DNA from 4 places in the Rhizobium sp. CECT 9324 genome. Region 2 is predicted to be linked to each of the others. Evidence: predicted binding sites of a transcription regulator. Region 2 holds the regulator's gene; each other region holds the start of a gene.
The links. The regulator PhoB, encoded in region 2, activates phosphate uptake and scavenging genes when phosphate is short. The targets are predictions, from matches to a motif close to TGTCATNNANCTGTCAT.

Region 1 (3,198 bases), 340 kb from region 2:
GTCGTGCCGGCATCGAACGTGCCCTTGAGCACTTCGAGAACCAGGTTCTCGTGACCACCGCCGAAGCCGGTTTCAGCGACAAATTCCTTGACCGGGCCGCCGATGGCTTCCGGAAGCGTGACGGTGGGGATCAGGTAGCCCGATGTCGAATCCGGGTCAGCGAAGCCGAGCTTCTTGCCCTTGATGTCTTCGACCTTGGTCATGCCGCTGTCCTTGCGGGCAACCATGATCGAGTAGTAGCCCATTGCGCCGTCGGTCTGGACGGTGGTCAGGATCGGCTCGACGGCGTCAGCCTTGGCGAGGTAGATCTTGGCATAACCGGAGGCGCCGAGTTCGGCATAGTCGAGCGTGCCGCCGAGCAGGCCCTGGATAACGCCGTCATAATCGGCGGCCGGGAACAGCGAGACCTTTTCCACGCCGAGAACGGCCGGCAGCTTGTCGGTCATGCACTGGTAGTTGCGCAGGCGGTCGGCTTCGTTTTCGCCACCAAGAATGCCGATGCGGAATTCCTTGAGGTCTTCGGCATGGACGGAGCCGGCGAGAGCGACGAGAGCTGCCGTGGCAAGCAAAGTCTTCTTCAACATGAGTTCATCTCCTGTTCGATAGGATGCGTGAGGTGGTTCTGGAACCGGTCGCCCTTGACGCGGGCTTGCGATCTTTGCGGGCGCTTAGGCCTCGGCGGTGACCAAGGGGCGAAGGCCGGCTGATGGGGTCTGCATCGCCGCATTGTTCTGATGGGCGGGAATATTGATGCTGGTCGAGGTCATCGTTTCGTCGATGCCGGCGCCATGCTGGTCCGAGCCGTAGATTTCCTGCACCGCCTCGGCGGTCAACTCGCCCGGCGTGCCGTCGAAGACGACGCGGCCCCGCGCCATGCCGATGATCCGTTCGCAATAATTGCGCGCCGTATCGAGCGTATGCAGGTTGGTGACGACGGTGATGCCATCCTGTTCGTTGATGTTTTTGAGGGCGTCCATGACGATCTTCGCGTTCAGCGGGTCGAGCGAGGCGATCGGCTCATCGGCGAGAACCATCTTCGGCGATTGCATCAGCGCACGGGCAATCGCCACGCGCTGCTGCTGGCCACCCGAAAGCGTGCCGGCGGCCTGAAGTGCCGTCTGTTCGATGCCGAGGCGCTCGAGGGCTGCGATCGCCATCAGGCGCTCTTCGCGGGTAAAGATGTTCAACAGGCTGAGCGTCGTGGAGCGATGGTTCAGACGGCCGAGCAGCACATTGGTCAACACGTCGAGGCGCGGCACGAGATTGAACTGCTGGAAGATCATCGCACAGTCGCGCTGCCAATTGCGCAAGGCCGCACCACGCAGTGTCGAGATTTCCGTATCGCCGAAACGGATGCTGCCGGAGGTTGGATCGACAAGCCGATTGATCATGCGCAGCAGTGTCGACTTGCCGGCCCCGGAGCGTCCGATCACGCCGACCATCTGGCCGGCCGGAATATCGAGCGTCACGGAATCGACGGCTTTGTTGCTGCCGAACTGGCGATTGAGGTTTTCCAACTTGAAACGCATCTTGGGTCCTTCGCCATCATGTCTACGGAACGTGCTCCGATCTAGTGGCTTTGCGTGAAGTCCGAATGTCAGTTTCATGTCGGTTTTGTAAAATGATCTAAAATACTGATTATTATCGATAATCACGAATATTTCTCGACAAATGCGTCTGCCTTGAGTGCACGAAAGTCCTCAAGTGCTGCAAAAAGCCGGTCATGCGCCCAGTCCCACCAGGCAAGCCGCTCCATGCCGTCCGCCACCGCCTTGGGAAACCGCTCGCGAATGAGCTTGGCCGGCACGCCGCCGACGATCGTATAGGGTGCGACATCCTTGGAAACGACGGCCCCGGCACCGATCACCGCGCCATTGCCGACCGTGACGCCGGGCAGCACGGTTGATCCGTGACCGATCCAGACATCGTGGCCGATGGTCACGCGGTTCCCGCGGCGCCACTCGAAGAAGTCGTGGTCGTTTTCGGCGCCCTCGAAATAATCCGCTGCCCGGTAGGTGAAGTGATGCAGCGTTGCCCGCCAGGTCGGATGATTGGTGGCGTTGATACGCACGCTGGCGGCGATGTTGGCGAACTTGCCGATCGTCGCGCACCAGACGGCACCGTCATGCATGATGTAGGAATAATCGCCCATCTCGACTTCTTCGAGCCGGCAGCGTTCCGACACTTCGATATAGCGGCCGAGCGTGGAATTGTTCACCCGTGCTGTCACGTGAATGTAGGGCTCAAGACCGAGTTGCTTGCTCATGCGGCCACTTTCCGAGGTGAAAATTGCGAAACGTCGAGAATGCGGTCGGCCACCAGTTCACGCACTTCCTCGTCGTGGAAGATGCCGAGAAGCGCGACGCCTTGCGCTTTCTTGGCGCGGATCATCTCGACCACGACGGCGCGGTTGGCCGCATCCAGCGATGCTGTCGGTTCGTCGAGCAAGAGGATCGTATGGTCGGTGATGAAACCGCGGGCGATGTTGACGCGCTGCTGCTCGCCACCGGAAAAGGTCGATGGTGGCAATTGCCAGAGATCGTGCGGCAGGTTGAGCTTTGCCAGTAATTCGGAGGCCCGGGCGCGGGCCTCTTCGGTCGAAACACCGCGGGCAACCAGCGGTTCGGCCACGACATCCAGTGTCGAGACCCGCGGTACGGTGCGCAGGAACTGGCTGACATAGCCGAGCGTGCCACGTCGGACCTCCAGCACCTGGCGCGGATCGGCGCTGGCGATGTCGATCATCTTGTCCTGGTGGTTGATCAGAATCTGCCCGGCATCGACGGCATAGTTGCCGTAGAGCATCTTCAGGATCGAGCTCTTGCCGATGCCCGACGGACCGCCGAGCACGACGCATTCGCCGGTGGCGACCGAAAACGAGACATTGGCGACGACGGGCAGCTTGAGGCCGCCGCGCAGATGCATGGTGAAGCTCTTCGAGACTTCGGAGACGACGAGGGGCGTTGCCATGGTTTTTCTCCGTCAGACCTGCAGGATCGAGGATACGAGCAGCTGGGTATAGGGTTCGCGGGGATCGTCGAGCACGCGGTCGGTGAGCCCTTGTTCGATGACATGGCCGTCCTTCATCACCATCATCCGGTGCGACAGCAGGCGGGCGACGGCAAGGTCGTGGGTGACGACGATGGCGGAAAGCCCGAGATCGTTGACCAGGCCGCGCACCAGGTCGAGCAGGCGCGC
Region 2 (3,198 bases):
CGGCCATGTTCCACCTGGGCAATCTGGTGGAAGAGAACGATACGGACAAGATGTTCACCAATCCAGACGATCAGCGCACGCAGGACTACATCATGGGTCGCTTCGGCTGATCCGCTGTTCCCCTTGCAGTCGTTTCTCTTATCAGGAAGCTAAAACATGTCTTCTTCCCATATTTTGTCGGCCTTTGACGACGAGCTGAAATACTTGATGCGCCGCATCTCCGAGATGGGCGGCATGGCGGAACAGATGGTCGCCGAAAGCGTCCGTGCGCTGGTCAATACCGATGGCGCACTCGCCCAGAAGGTCATTTCCGACGACGTGATCATGGATGCCACCGAACGCGAAATCGGCGACAAGGCGATCGTCATGATCGCCCGCCGTCAGCCGGTCGCCGCCGACCTTCGCGAAATCATCGGCGCGCTGCGCATCGCCAGCGATCTCGAGCGTGTCGGCGATCTCGGCAAGAGCAATTGCAAGCGCGTCATGGCGGTTCAGAGCTCGGGCATCCCTCGCAAGCTCGCCCGCGGCATCGAACATCTCTCCGACCTGGCGCTTGCCCAGCTCAAGGAAGTGCTCGACGTCTACACCACCCGTTCGGCGGAAAAGGCAAAATCGATCCGCGACCGCGATGAAGAGATCGACTCCATGTACACCTCGCTGTTCCGCGAGCTCTTGACCTACATGATGGAAGATCCGCGCAACATTACCAGCTGCACGCATCTTCTCTTCTGCGCCAAGAACATCGAGCGTATCGGTGACCACGCGACCAACATCGCCGAGACAATCTACTACATGACGACCGGTGCCCAGCCCGAGGGCGAGCGTCCGAAGGAAGACCTGACGTCCTCCGTCGGCGCGATCAACGAGTAAGCCGTCACAAATGGGGTTTTGCCTTCCATGCTGCCGAAAATAGCTGTCGTAGAGGATGAGGAGGCGTTGAGCGTCCTCCTCCGCTACAATCTCGAAGCCGAAGGCTACGAGGTCGAGACCATTCTGCGTGGTGACGAAGCCGAGCTTCGTCTCCAGGAGCGCGTGCCGGACCTGCTGATCCTCGACTGGATGCTGCCGGGCGTTTCAGGCATCGAATTGTGCCGGCGCCTGCGCATGCGCCCGGAAACCGAGCGGCTGCCGATCATCATGCTGACGGCGCGTGGCGAAGAGAGCGAGCGCGTCCGGGGCCTGGCGACTGGTGCCGACGATTATGTCGTCAAGCCGTTCTCGACGCCGGAACTGATGGCGCGTGTGAAGGCGATGTTGCGCCGTGCTAAGCCCGAGGTTCTGTCGAGCGTGCTGCGTTGCGGTGATATCGAACTGGATCGTGAGACCCACCGTGTCCATCGCAAGAGCCGCGAAGTGCGCCTCGGGCCGACGGAATTCCGGCTGCTCGAGTTTCTCATGGCTTCGCCCAGTCGGGTTTTTTCACGCTCGCAGTTGCTCGACGGCGTCTGGGGCCATGACATCTATGTCGACGAACGCACGGTCGATGTGCATGTCGGGCGCTTGCGCAAGGCGTTGAACTTTTCCAACATGCAGGATGTCATCCGCACCGTCCGCGGTGCGGGCTATTCCATGGAAGTCTGAACCCTCGGCAGGGTACAGCGCGCAATAAAAAAAACGGGCCCAGCGGCCCGTTTTTTTTTGTATCTGGCGTTTGCCGTCGGCCCTTAGCGGGCCGCCCGACGCCGCTCGCTCACCGGCTGGTAGGCCATCTTGGCATGGTAGCCGCAATACGGTGAGGCATCGTTGATTTCGCAACCGCAGAAGTGGAAATCGTCCTTCATCGGATCGCCGATCGGCCACTTGCATGTGCGCTCGGTCAGTTCGGTCAAGGCCAGGCGACGCGAAATCGGCACCACGACATTCGACGGACGCGAGACTTCGACTTCTTCGAAGATATCGACTTCGACCTCTTCTTTCAGCATGTTGCCGCCAGCCGCGCGGGTTACCGTGCGGGTCGTCGTTGCGGTGCGGCCCTGGAATGCCGCTGGACGCTGCGTTGCCGGTGCCGGACGCTTGGCGGCGCGGGTTGCAGATGTGCTTCCGCCGGCCTTGGCGCGACCTGGCAGGTTCAGCCGGTGTACCTTGCCGATAACCGCATTGCGGCTGACGCCGCCTAGTTGCGCTGCGATCTGGCTCGCGCTCAAGCCTTCGGCCCACAGGCGCTTTAGTCTCTCAACGCGTTCATCAGTCCAGTTCATGCTGTAATTCTCCGCCGCTCGCGTGTGTGATGGCAGAATCCCTCACCGTTGCTTCGAACGAATTCGAAACAAAAACCGCCTCGTTACTGTCGGTGACTATTTCCGCCGCATTGCTCAATTTATTGAATGTTAACCTACTGGTCGGGTGACTCTGTGACAAGAGTCGGGAGAATCATCTGGAATCGATTTCCCGGTTTTCCCCAACTTGCTTCCCGAGTGAGTCAAGTCTGCAACACTCACAAATGGACCCGGCGCCATGGCGTCCGGTGGTCGCGGCAAATGCCCGGAAGCCCTCATTTTCCAGTAAGTTTCGTTGACATTGCTGGGTTAAATGCCGATAGTGCCCCCGCCGCCGCAAGGCGGCATTTTTAATTTTTGACCTGCCCACGGCTGTTCTGTCGCCGCTGAACGCCGCCAATCAAGGATGATGATAGCCATGACCAAAGCGACGCCGCTTTATCAGACCTACAATCGGGCGCCACTGCGTTTCGAGCGAGGCGAGGGCGTCTGGCTTGTTACCGAGAGCGGAGAACGCTACCTGGATTTTGCCGCCGGCGTTGCCGTCAACTCTCTCGGCCATGCCCATCCGCATCTGGTCGAAGCGTTGAAGGCGCAAGCCGAAAAGCTCTGGCACGTCTCCAATCTCTATGATGTGCCTGGCCAGGAAATGCTCGGCCGGCGCCTGACCGAAGCCACCTTTGCTGATCGTGTCTTCTTCACCAATTCCGGTGCCGAAGCGCTGGAATGTGCGATCAAGACCGCGCGCCGCTATCATTTCACCAAGGGCCACCCGGAGAAATTCCACATCATCACCATGGAAGGCGCCTTCCACGGCCGAACCATCGCGACGATCGCCGCCGGCGGCCAGGAAAAATATCTCGAGGGCTTCGGACCCAAGGCTCCGGGTTTCGACCAGGTTCCTTTCGGCGATATCGATGCCGTGAAGGCGACCATCTCCGATGCGACGGCTGCCATTCTTGTCGAGCCGGTTCAGGGCGAG
Region 3 (3,198 bases), 650 kb from region 2:
AGTGGTTCCTCGACTACAAGATGGGCGAATGAGCCCGCTGGCCATAAACGGCGTCAGGGCCGCTGGCTGATGAGCTTCCAGACCCTGCCGCAAGGCAATCAGAAGGGCGACCGACCCTGGTGGTTGGTCGCCTTTGTCGTGCTGGCCGTCCTGGTCGGCCTCGTCATCGTGTTCAGCGATCTGTACACACAAGTGTTCAACACGGTCGCCAAGGGCATCTGGGTGACGGTCTTCGTAACGCTGACCGGTTTCCTGCTGGCGACCACGCTCGGGCTGATGATCGCGCTGCTCGGCATGGCCGACAGCATGGTGCTGCGCCAGATCGCCCGCTTCTATGTCGAGGTGGTACGCGGCGTGCCGATCCTCGTCCTGCTGTTTTATGTCGCCTTCGTCGGCGCTCCGGGCTTTGTCGCGCTCTACAACCTCATCGTCTCGCCACTGACGGCCGCCGGCTATCTGGAGCCGATGGTGGTGCGCGACGTCTCTTTGATGTGGCGGGCGATCATCGCCCTGATGATCGGCTATTCGGCCTTCATCGCCGAAATCTTCCGGGCCGGCATCCAGTCGATCGACAAGGGCCAGATCGAAGCGGCCAAGGCGCTTGGACTCAGCCGCAGCCAGCGGTTCCGCCTCGTCGTTTTCCCGCAGGCGATCCGGGTGATCTTCCCGCCGCTGTCCAACGATTTCGTCGCCATGGTCAAGGATTCGTCGCTGGTCTCGGTGCTCGGCGTCGCCGACATCACCCAGATGGGCAAGGTCTATGCCTCCGGGTCGTTCCGCTTTTTCGAGACCTATTCGATCGTCGCCTATGTCTATCTGGTACTGACGATCGGCCTGTCACTGATGCTGCGCGGCTTCGAGAAGCGCATGCGCGCGCGGGCCGAGCGCTCCTGAGTTTTTCGGCCGGAAGCGGAAGACCATTCTTTCCGCTTCCGGCCGATCCAGCCTCAATAGATTTCCGGCACATACATTTCCTGCGGCACCGGATGGCGAAGGTAGTCGCTGTTGCGCACCCGGTCCGGCAGGACGACCTGTTCCTTCGGCACGCTTTCATAGGGGATCTGGCCGAGCAGATGGGTAATCATGTTCAGCCGCGCCTTCTTCTTGTCGACCGCCTGGACAACCCACCACGGCGCCTCGGGAATGTGGGTGCGCTCCAGCATCTCTTCCTTGGCCTTGGTATATTCCTCCCAATGAATACGGCTCTGCAGGTCCATCGGTGACAGTTTCCACTGCTTCAGCGGATCGTTGATGCGCATGCGGAAGCGGAATTCCTGTTCCTCGTCGGTGATCGAGAACCAGTATTTGAGCAGGATGATGCCGGAGCGGGCCAGCATGCGCTCGAATTCCGGCACGGAGCGGAAAAATTCCTCCAGTTCGTCCTGGCTGCAGAAACCCATCACCCGTTCGACGCCGGCGCGGTTATACCAGGAGCGGTCGAACATGACCATTTCGCCGGCCGTCGGCAGATGATTGACGTAGCGCTGGAAATACCACTGGCTGCGTTCACGTTCCGTCGGTGCGGGAAGCGCCACGACGCGGCAGACGCGCGGATTGAGGCGCTGCGTCACGCGCTTGATTGCGCCGCCCTTGCCGGCCGAATCGCGACCTTCGAACAGCAGCACGACCTTGAGTTTCTTGTAATGCACCCAGTCCTGCAGCCGCACGAGTTCGTGCTGCAGCTTGAACAGTTCGCGGAAATAGACCCTGCGGTCGATCGTCGGCTCGGACAGGCCCTCGGCGACGAGTTCGTCCAGCCGCTCCTCTTCCATCTCCAGTTCCAGTTCCTCGTCGAAGCTGTCGATGATCTCGTTCTTGATGCGGTTGACGTCGTCATGCGTGGGCGCGGACATAAAGGCTCCTTCCGGGTTCGAACGGCAGATCAACGCATGTTTGCGCGAATGCTTTATGACAGCTGGAAAATGGGCCGGCCAGCCCGGCTCGCCAAACCATTGCGTGATGCGTGCAGGACGATAACGCCGCCGGTTACTGCCACATTGCCGACCGCACGAAAAACTGCTAAAGAACCGCGCATGGGATCGAAATTCGGATGCCTCGCGCCAGACATTTTCGTGCTGCAAGACCACAAGCGTCTGCCGGCACGCTTTTTCGCGCGTGTCTCCGGGGCGCTCAACAGCCGTCTAGTCTAGGACGCCGTAACGCCGGTTTGCCGTTTGGCGACCACACGCCCGATTGCCATCTATCATCTTCACACGGATATAAAGCCATGAGCGCACCGCGTACTCTTTACGACAAGATCTGGGACGACCACATGGTCGATCAGCAGGACGACGGAACCTGTCTTCTCTACATCGACCGTCACCTCGTTCACGAAGTGACGAGCCCGCAGGCCTTCGAAGGTCTGCGCATGGCCGGCCGCAAGGTCCGTGCGCCGGAAAAGACGCTGGCCGTCGTTGACCACAACGTACCGACCTCGCCGGATCGCCATCTTGGCATCAAGAACGAGGAAAGCCGCATCCAGGTCGAGGCGCTCGCCACCAATGCCGCCGAGTTCGGCGTCGAATATTATTCGGCCAGCGACAAGCGCCAGGGCATCGTGCACATCGTCGGTCCGGAACAGGGCTTCACCCTGCCGGGCATGACCATCGTCTGCGGCGATAGCCACACCTCGACGCATGGTGCTTTCGGAGCCTTGGCGCATGGTATCGGCACGTCCGAAGTCGAACATGTGCTGGCCACCCAGACGCTGATCCAGAAGAAGGCCAAGAACATGCTGGTGCGTGTCGATGGCGTTCTGCCGGAGCATGTGACCGCCAAGGACATCATCCTTGCCATCATCGGCGAAATCGGCACGGCCGGCGGCACCGGCCATGTCATCGAATTTGCCGGCGAAGCCATCCGTGCGCTGTCGATGGAAGGCCGTATGACCGTCTGCAACATGACGATCGAAGGCGGCGCCCGCGCCGGCCTGATCGCGCCGGACGAAAAGACCTTCGAATATATCAAGGGCAAGCCGCGCGCGCCGAAGGGTGAACAGCTGGAACAGGCGATCGAATACTGGAAGACGCTGCAGAGCGACGAAGGCGCCCATTACGACCGCGTCGTCGTGCTGAACGCCGCCGATCTGCCGCCGATCGTCTCCTGGGGCTCCTCGCCGGAAGACGTCGTTTCCATCCAGGGCGTGGTACCGAACCCGGATCTCATCGAAGACGAGAACAAGCGCACCTCGAAATGGCG
Region 4 (3,198 bases), 2.1 Mb from region 2:
GTCGTGCTCGGCGGCGGCGTCATCGGCCTGTTGACCCTACAACTCGCCCGCCTCGCCGGCGCAACCACGGTGATCCTTTCCACCCGGCAGGCATCGCGCCGCGCGCTTGCCGAGGAAATCGGCGCCACCGCAAGCGTCGATCCGACGACGGACGATATCATCGATCAGATAGCCGGCGCGAACGGCCTGATGCCCGGCGGTGTCGATGTCGTCATCGAATGTGCCGGGGTCGCCGAAACCGTCCAGCAATCGTTCCGCCTGGCAAAAGCCGGCGGCACCGTTGTCATCCTCGGCGTCATGCCTCAGGGCGCAAAGGTCGAAATCGAACCTTTCGACATCCTGTTTCGGGAGCTCAAGGTGCTCGGTTCCTTCATCAACCCCTTCGTCCATCGCCGCGCCGCCGATCTCGTCGCATCGGGCGCCATTGAAATCGACAGGCTGATCTCGCGAAAGGTATCGCTCGAAGACGCTGTCGACGTCGTTTCCCAGCCGCCGGCAGCTGGCGAGGTCAAGGTCCTGATCGTGCCGGGGCTGACTACCGGTTAGTGGCGCTCAGGCGGAAGACGTCTTCGGTGCAAACACCAGCAATTCCTCGAAATGGTTCATGTCGTCGAAAATGCAGAAGGCCGGCGGTTTGAGTTCGATCACCGGCACCTGGTCTGCAATCTCGTGGACGATGTCTTCAAGGAAAGGCTGCCAGCGCAGAATTTCCTGATCGTCGAACCGCTCCATCAGATAGGCAAAGGTAATATGAAACTCGTAGGTTTCGTGATCCGGATGACGATAACCGAGCAGGTCGGCAAGACGATTCCGCCATTCCTTCAGCGCCATCCGGTCTTCGCCTGTCACGCCACTCAGTATCAATCCGTTCGGGGTTGCCCTCGTCACCTCGACATCAAACGCGACGCAAGGTTCGAAGCCCACCAGCCTGTCGAGAAAAATCGCCGTCATGTCTTCGATCGGCGTATCAAGCGGCACATCATTGGGCCAGAATGGCAGGCTTCTTTGATATTCGATAATCCCCTGAAACAGGGTCATGTGGAGGCTGGAGATCGGCGTAAATGCCAAAAGCCGCGCTTCAGGCATTCCAAGATAGCGGTCTCGTGCCGCAACAATCGCTGCTTCGGTTTCCGATCCGACTGGCAAATGGCAAACCACGGTATTGCCCGGCTCGGGCAGAAATGTCCCGGACGCGTTGTAGCGGGTTCCGAGATGCCGGATGGCGCCCGGCGCGTAAAATTTTGAGAAGGCATGGAGGCGCGGTGCAAGTTTTTCAATCGACATCTTAACATCCTAGGGACACGGAAGCCTGCCCTATCTCCGGGCCAAGAAACCTGTGTGACAGCCCACCGTTACGAGACCGAACCACAGGCGAAATTCGCACTCCCCAACTTTCCTGCTAAGCCTTCATTTATGGGGTTCCGCTCGGCAAAAACTTTCCCTATAAGCCGCTTCTAGCCTGAAAAGACCATCTATCTGCGCCCGGCCGGTGAGCTCATCACCTTGGCCGGTTTTTCGCGCAGGTCACAGAACGGATAGAGCCATGCCCAAGCGCCAAGATATCAAGTCCATCCTCATCATCGGCGCTGGTCCGATTGTCATTGGCCAGGCATGCGAATTCGACTACTCCGGCACCCAGGCCGTCAAGGCGCTGAAGGAAGAGGGTTACCGGGTCATCCTGGTCAACTCCAACCCGGCGACCATCATGACCGATCCGGGCCTCGCCGACGCGACCTACGTCGAGCCGATCACGCCGGAAGTTGTTGCCAAGATCATCGCCAAGGAACGCCCCGATGCGCTGCTGCCGACCATGGGCGGCCAGACAGCGCTGAACACTGCACTCTCGCTGAAGCGCATGGGCGTGCTCGACCGCTACAATGTCGAGATGATCGGCGCCAAGCCCGCCGCGATCGACATGGCCGAAGACCGCGCCCTCTTCCGTGAAGCGATGACCCGCATCGGCCTCGAAACGCCCAAGTCGATGCTGGCCAATGCCACAGAGATCAAGGACGCCGACCGCAAGACCCATGAGACCGAGCGCAACAAGGTCAAGGCCGAGCTTTCCGGCGCCGACCTCGACAAGGCGCTGGACGAGCTGGAAAACCAGTGGAACCTCGGCGAGACCGATCGCAAGCAGCGTTACATGAGCCACGCCATGGCGATCGCTGCCCAGGCACTCGACGTCGTCGGCCTGCCCGCCATCATCCGCCCGTCGTTTACCATGGGCGGCACCGGCGGCGGTATCGCCTACAACCGCTCGGAATTCTACGAGATCATCAATTCCGGCCTGGACGCCTCGCCGACCACAGAAGTGCTGATCGAAGAATCGGTTCTCGGCTGGAAGGAATATGAAATGGAGGTCGTCCGCGACAAGGCGGACAACTGCATCATCATCTGCTCGATCGAGAACATCGACCCGATGGGCGTGCACACGGGCGATTCGATCACGGTTGCGCCAGCGCTGACCCTGACGGACAAAGAATACCAGATCATGCGCAACGCCTCGATCGCGGTCCTGCGCGAGATCGGCGTTGAGACCGGCGGCTCGAACGTGCAGTTCGCCGTCAACCCGGCCGACGGTCGCCTGGTGGTGATTGAAATGAACCCGCGCGTCTCGCGTTCTTCCGCTTTGGCATCGAAGGCGACCGGCTTCCCGATCGCCAGGGTCGCCGCCAAACTTGCCGTCGGCTACACGCTCGACGAACTGGAAAATGACATTACCGGCGGCGCGACGCCTGCATCTTTCGAACCGTCGATCGACTATGTCGTCACCAAGATCCCGCGTTTTGCTTTTGAAAAATTCCCGGGTGCGTCTCCGGTCCTGACCACCGCGATGAAGTCCGTCGGCGAAGTCATGGCGATCGGCCGTACCTTCGCCGAATCGCTGCAGAAAGCCCTGCGTGGTCTCGAAACCGGCCTGACCGGTCTCGACGAGATCGAAATTCCCGGCGTCGATGCCAATGGCACAAGTGGCGACGACAAGAACGCCATCCGCGCCGCCATCGGCACGCCGACACCGGACCGCCTGCGCATGGTCGCCCAGGCCCTGCGTTTCGGCATGAGCGAAAAAGAGGTTCATGACGGCTCCAAGATCGATCCGTGGTTCATCGCCCAGTTCAAGGCGATCATCGATATGGAAGCCCGGGTTCGCGAACATGGCCTGCCGGATGACGCCGAGAACCTGCGCAGCTTGAAAGC

Region 1: phnC (phosphonate ABC transporter ATP-binding protein) is a predicted target of PhoB. The motif match lies at 1,595-1,611, and genes of this name have one in related genera.
Region 3: ppk2 (polyphosphate kinase 2) is a predicted target of PhoB. The motif match lies at 1,898-1,914, and genes of this name have one in related genera.
Region 4: LQ231_RS15165 (DUF1868 domain-containing protein) is a predicted target of PhoB. The motif match lies at 1,328-1,344, and genes of this name have one in related genera.

Annotation. Positions count from the first base shown of each region.
Region 1 covers NZ_CAKKMZ010000001.1:674,585-677,782, forward strand. The annotation lists gene phnD (phosphonate ABC transporter substrate-binding protein) at 1-584, opposite strand, end outside; gene phnC (phosphonate ABC transporter ATP-binding protein) at 669-1,529, opposite strand; gene LQ231_RS03125 (DapH/DapD/GlmU-related protein) at 1,652-2,266, opposite strand; gene phnL (phosphonate C-P lyase system protein PhnL) at 2,263-2,970, opposite strand; gene phnK (phosphonate C-P lyase system protein PhnK) at 2,983-3,198, opposite strand, start outside.
Region 2 covers NZ_CAKKMZ010000001.1:1,017,530-1,020,727, forward strand. The annotation lists gene pstB (phosphate ABC transporter ATP-binding protein PstB) at 1-110, shown strand, start outside; gene phoU (phosphate signaling complex protein PhoU) at 157-870, shown strand; gene phoB (phosphate regulon transcriptional regulator PhoB) at 898-1,581, shown strand; gene LQ231_RS04865 (GcrA family cell cycle regulator) at 1,665-2,198, opposite strand; gene LQ231_RS04870 (aspartate aminotransferase family protein) at 2,635-3,198, shown strand, end outside.
Region 3 covers NZ_CAKKMZ010000001.1:364,202-367,399, forward strand. The annotation lists gene LQ231_RS01675 (transporter substrate-binding domain-containing protein) at 1-32, shown strand, start outside; gene LQ231_RS01680 (amino acid ABC transporter permease) at 70-894, shown strand; gene ppk2 (polyphosphate kinase 2) at 948-1,853, opposite strand; gene leuC (3-isopropylmalate dehydratase large subunit) at 2,228-3,198, shown strand, end outside.
Region 4 covers NZ_CAKKMZ010000001.1:3,114,461-3,117,658, forward strand. The annotation lists gene LQ231_RS15160 (zinc-dependent alcohol dehydrogenase family protein) at 1-546, shown strand, start outside; gene LQ231_RS15165 (DUF1868 domain-containing protein) at 553-1,284, opposite strand; gene carB (carbamoyl-phosphate synthase large subunit) at 1,544-3,198, shown strand, end outside.